DNA from 2 places in the Variovorax sp. RTB1 genome. Region 2 is predicted to be linked to the other one. Evidence: predicted binding sites of a transcription regulator. Region 2 holds the regulator's gene; the other holds the start of a gene.
The links. Region 2 encodes HrcA, which represses chaperone genes, less so after heat shock. Its sites were predicted from a motif close to TTAGCACTCNNNNNNNNNGAGTGCTAA; they were not measured.
Positions count from the first base shown of each region.

Region 1: the regulator HrcA is predicted to act here: its motif matches at 1,548-1,574, upstream of groES (co-chaperone GroES).

Region 1 is NZ_JASJXG010000002.1:171,411-173,805, reverse strand. Features, by position in the region: gene groL (chaperonin GroEL) at 1-1,144, opposite strand, end outside; gene groES (co-chaperone GroES) at 1,174-1,464, opposite strand; gene QN397_RS02240 (hypothetical protein) at 1,722-2,051, shown strand; gene glgB (1,4-alpha-glucan branching protein GlgB) at 2,225-2,395, shown strand, end outside.
Region 2 is NZ_JASJXG010000004.1:241,584-243,978, reverse strand. Features, by position in the region: gene QN397_RS05085 (HIRAN domain-containing protein) at 1-365, shown strand, start outside; tRNA gene QN397_RS05080 (tRNA-Ile) at 481-557, opposite strand; gene hrcA (heat-inducible transcriptional repressor HrcA) at 584-1,588, opposite strand; gene QN397_RS05070 (NAD kinase) at 1,617-2,395, shown strand, end outside.

The DNA of each region.
Region 1 (2,395 bases), on a different contig from region 2:
CGACCTTGATCACTGCAACACCGCCGGCCAGCTTGGCCACGCGCTCTTGCAACTTTTCACGGTCGTAGTCGCTGGTCGCTTCTTCGATCTGAACGCGAACTTGCTTCACGCGAGCTTCGATGTCTGCAGCAGCGCCGGCACCGTCGATCAGGATGGTGTTTTCCTTGCCGACTTCGATGCGGGCAGCCGAGCCGAGGTCGGCCAGGGTCACCTTTTCGAGCGTCAGGCCGACTTCTTCAGCGATGACCTTGCCACCCGTCAGGATGGCGATGTCTTCGAGCATGGCCTTGCGGCGATCGCCGAAGCCAGGTGCCTTGACAGCCACGACTTTCAGGATGCCGCGGATCGTGTTCACGACCAGAGTAGCCAGGGCTTCGCCTTCGACTTCTTCGGCAATGATCAACAGCGGACGGCCCGACTTCGCGACTTGTTCCAGCGTAGGGAGCAGGTCACGGATGTTGCTGATCTTCTTGTCGTAGAGCAGAACGAACGGGTTTTCCAGAATCGCGGATTGCTTTTCAGGGTTGTTGATGAAGTAAGGCGACAGGTAGCCGCGGTCGAACTGCATGCCCTCGACGACGTCGAGTTCGCTGTCCAGGCTCTTGCCGTCTTCGACGGTGATGACGCCTTCTTTGCCGACCTTGTCCATCGCGTCAGCGATGAGCTTGCCGATGGTTTCGTCGCTGTTGGCCGAGATCGAGCCGACTTGTGCGATTTCTTTGGACGTGGTGGTGGGCTTCGATGCCTTTTTCAGCTCGGCGACCAGGGCCGTGACAGCCTTGTCGATGCCGCGCTTCAGGTCCATCGGGTTCATGCCGGCCGCGACCAGCTTGAAGCCTTCGCGAACGATGGCTTGAGCCAGAACCGTAGCGGTCGTGGTGCCGTCACCCGCGTTGTCCGAAGTCTTGGAAGCCACTTCCTTCACGAGCTGGGCGCCCATGTTCTGGAGCTTGTCCTTGAGTTCGATTTCCTTGGCGACGGACACGCCGTCCTTGGTCACCGTGGGGGCGCCGAACGAACGCTCGAGCACGACATTGCGGCCCTTGGGGCCCAGGGTCACTTTGACTGCGTTGGCCAGGATGTTGACACCCTCGACCATGCGCGCGCGGGCTTCACCGCCGAAGACTACGTCTTTTGCTGCCATGTTTATTTACTCCGATGAGATGGGGTTGATTACTTCTCGACGACTGCGAACAGGTCGTCTTCCTTCATGACAAGCAGCTCGTCGCCATCGACCTTGACGGTCTGGCCGCTGTACTTGCCGAACAGAACGCGGTCGCCGACCTTGACGCTCATGGCGAGCAGTTCGCCCTTGTCGGTCTTCTTGCCCGGGCCAACGGCCAGCACTTCACCCTGATCGGGCTTTTCGGCAGCGTTGTCGGGGATCACGATGCCCGAGGCAGTCTTGGTTTCGCTTTCAATGCGCTTGACGATCACACGATCGGCCAAAGGACGAAGTTTCATAGCATCTCCTGAATAGAAACGGGTTTGGTTTGAGGGTGCCGGACCGAACGGCTGGCTGCCCAATCGACTGGAGGTGAGCGCTGTTAGCACTCGTCCTCAGCGAGTGCTAATGATAAGGGCATTCGTTCAGGTTTCAAGGGCGGATGTAAGCCGATGTAGGCGGCTTCTGGCGTGGGCTCGCGCTGTTGACCACGCCATATTTGTGCGTCGCCTGCACGAAAGTCGTGCGTCATCGAACAATAGACAGGAGACGACAAATGGACTTCGAAGGCATTTATTGCTTCGACACGGCCTCGGTGCGCTTTGCGTTCTATCCGGACGGCGACGACGGCGCCCGTATCCTCGGGCTGGTTTCAGAACAGACTTTACGGGACGTTTGCGGTGCTCGTGATGGCAGCAGCGAAAGCTTGCTAGCAACTTGCCGCAGTCACTTCAGCCTGATCCGGGACAAGGCGATCGAACTGTATTTCGCCGATCCCTCACGTGCAGTGGTGCTGACGACGGGCGACTTCGCTCTCCCGGCAATCCCGGCAATGCAGGCGTCGATGGTTTCATCACAAGCAGCCGGCGCTGCAGCCGGGGCCTGAACAAACAGCGCGCGCCGCATACGCGCTTCTCTCTGACACGCGAAGGCGCCCGGTGCCCTTCGCGGCGCTCGCCTTTGACCCAACAATGGCCTTGAACTTGCGGTCGTTGTCGTCGAGTCTCGGCCATCGATCATCGATTGAACGCAGCGAAAGTGTCCCTCGTGATTCCAGAAATCCGATCTCTCCATACCCAACCCGTCGATTCCCAATCCTCTGGTACCCAGTCTCGCCAGGCTCAGGACGCTTATCTCTTTCGCGAGGGCACCCATGCTCGGCTCTACGATCTGTTGGGCTGCCATGTGAATCCTCAAGGCGGCGCGTCGTTCGCGGTCTGGGCGCCCAAC
Region 2 (2,395 bases):
CTAACACCACGATCAAAACCAAAGGCGTTCGCGCCATCGTTACTGGCACCGGGTTCGAAGGGCGTGCCGATCGCATCCGTCGACACTGCCGAGAGGGCATGCCGCTGCAACTGCGTAGGGAGCCGAACAACGTGCACGACAAAGACGCCATTACGGTCTACATGCAATGCAGCCGGCTTTTCGGCTTGCTGAAGTCGTGGGAGTCAATGGGCTACATCAAAGCCGCGCGCGCCGATGGTCTCGCGCCGAAGCTCGACAGCGGGAGCTACACCGTGACATCGGCGACCGTCGTCAGCCTCTACACCCCTGTCGGCAGGGATCACCCGCGCGTGTCTGTGCAAATCGAGTTCGCGGTGCGGACTTAGATGCTGACGAGGGCAAGACGTCAGTCTGTCACCAGACTGTCACCGCGCATGAAAAAGAGAAAGGGTCTGCTACAGAATATGTAGCAGACCCCTCAATGCCGGCGCAGGTTATGAATGGTAGGCCGTGATGGGCTTGAACCATCGACCAACGGATTATGAGTCCGCTGCTCTAACCAACTGAGCTAACGGCCCACGCGCCGCCGATTCTAGTGGGGCGCCTACTTCCGATGGCTCAGCGCGTTGGTCACCAGCCTCGAAGTGATATCGACGATCTGAATCATTCGCTCGTAGGGCATGCGAGTGGGGCCAATGACACCCAGCGTGCCGACGACCTTGCCGTCGACTTCGTAGTTCGCACTGACGATCGACAAATCGTCGAACGGCACGACCTGACTTTCCCCACCGATGAAGATCCGAACGCCGTCGGCCTTGCTCGACACGTCCAGCAAACGCATCAATTGCGCCTTTTGCTCGAACAGTTCGAAGGCCCGGCGCAGCTGGCCCATGTCGCTCGAAAAATCAGAGACGGCGAGCAGATTGCGTTCGCCCGAGATCACGACTTCGTCTTGCGCTTCCGTCATCACCTCGGAGCTCGCCTGAACGGCCGCCTGCATCAGCAACACGATTTCGCCACGGAGTTTTTCGACTTCGGATTGCAGTCGATCGCGCACCTGTTCGATCGTCAACCCGGCGTAGTTGGCGTTGATGTAGTTCGACGCCTCCACCAACTGCGACTGCGTGTAATCCGCCTCCGGGAAGATCACCCGGTTCTGCACATCGCCGTCGGGCGACACGATGATGACCAGCAGTCGGCGGTCCGACAGTCGCAAAAATTCGATCTGCTTGAACACCGAAGCGCGCCGCGGTGCCATGACGACGCCAACGAACTGCGACAGGTTCGACAACAGGTTGGCCGCGTTCGCGATTACCTTCTGCGGCTGGTCTGGCGCCAACGTGGCAGCGCTGAACTGGTCGCGTTGCGCGGTCAGCATCGTGTCGACGAAAAGGCGATAGCCGCGCGCGGTCGGGATGCGCCCGGCAGACGTGTGCGGGCTCGCAATCAGGCCCAGATTCTCGAGGTCGGACATCACGTTGCGGATAGTCGCCGCAGACAGTTCGAGCCCCGAAGCGCGAGACAGCGTGCGCGATCCCACCGGCTGTCCTTCAGCGATGTAACGCTCAACAAGAGTCTTGAGCAGCAACTTGGCGCGATCGTCCAGCATCGATGAATTTTAGTGTTGTAATTTGTGAATGACCTCCCGCTTTCGACGCGTTGCGCTGATTGGCAAGTACCAAGCCTCGGGCGCGCGCGCTCAGGCCGGGGCGCAAGACGGCGTGATGGAAGACATCGGCGCATTCCTCGAATCGCACGGTTGCGAGGTCGTTGTCGAGCAGTCGACCGATGAGCATCCGGAGATCAGCCGCTATGCGGCCTTGAGCGTCGGAGAAATCGGCCGAACCTGCGATCTTGGCTTGGTGGTGGGGGGTGACGGAACGATGCTGGGCATCGGCCGCCAGCTCGCTTGCTACGGCGTGCCATTGGTCGGCATTAACCGCGGACGACTCGGATTCATCACCGACATCCGGCTGGAAGACTACAAGGCGACGCTGGTGCCAATGTTGGCCGGCGACTATGAAGAAGACCATCGCAGCCTGATGCACGCGCGCGTGCTGCGCGAGGGCAACGTCGTGTTCGACGCGCTTGCAATGAACGACGTGGTGGTCAACCGTGGCGCGACATCCGGCATGGTCGAACTGCGTGTCACGGTCGGTCGACACATCGTCGCCGTGCAGCGCGCGGACGGGTTGATCATTGCCTCGCCGACCGGCTCGACCGCCTATGCCTTGTCCGCCGGCGGCCCTTTGATGCACCCGGCCATTCCAGGCTGGGTCATGGTCCCGATCGCGCCGCACACATTGTCGAACCGCCCGATCCTGCTGCCGGACGCCGACGAGATATCGATCGAACTGGTGTCGGGTCGCGACGCCAGCGCGAACTTCGACATGCAGTCGCTCGCCACGCTAATGCT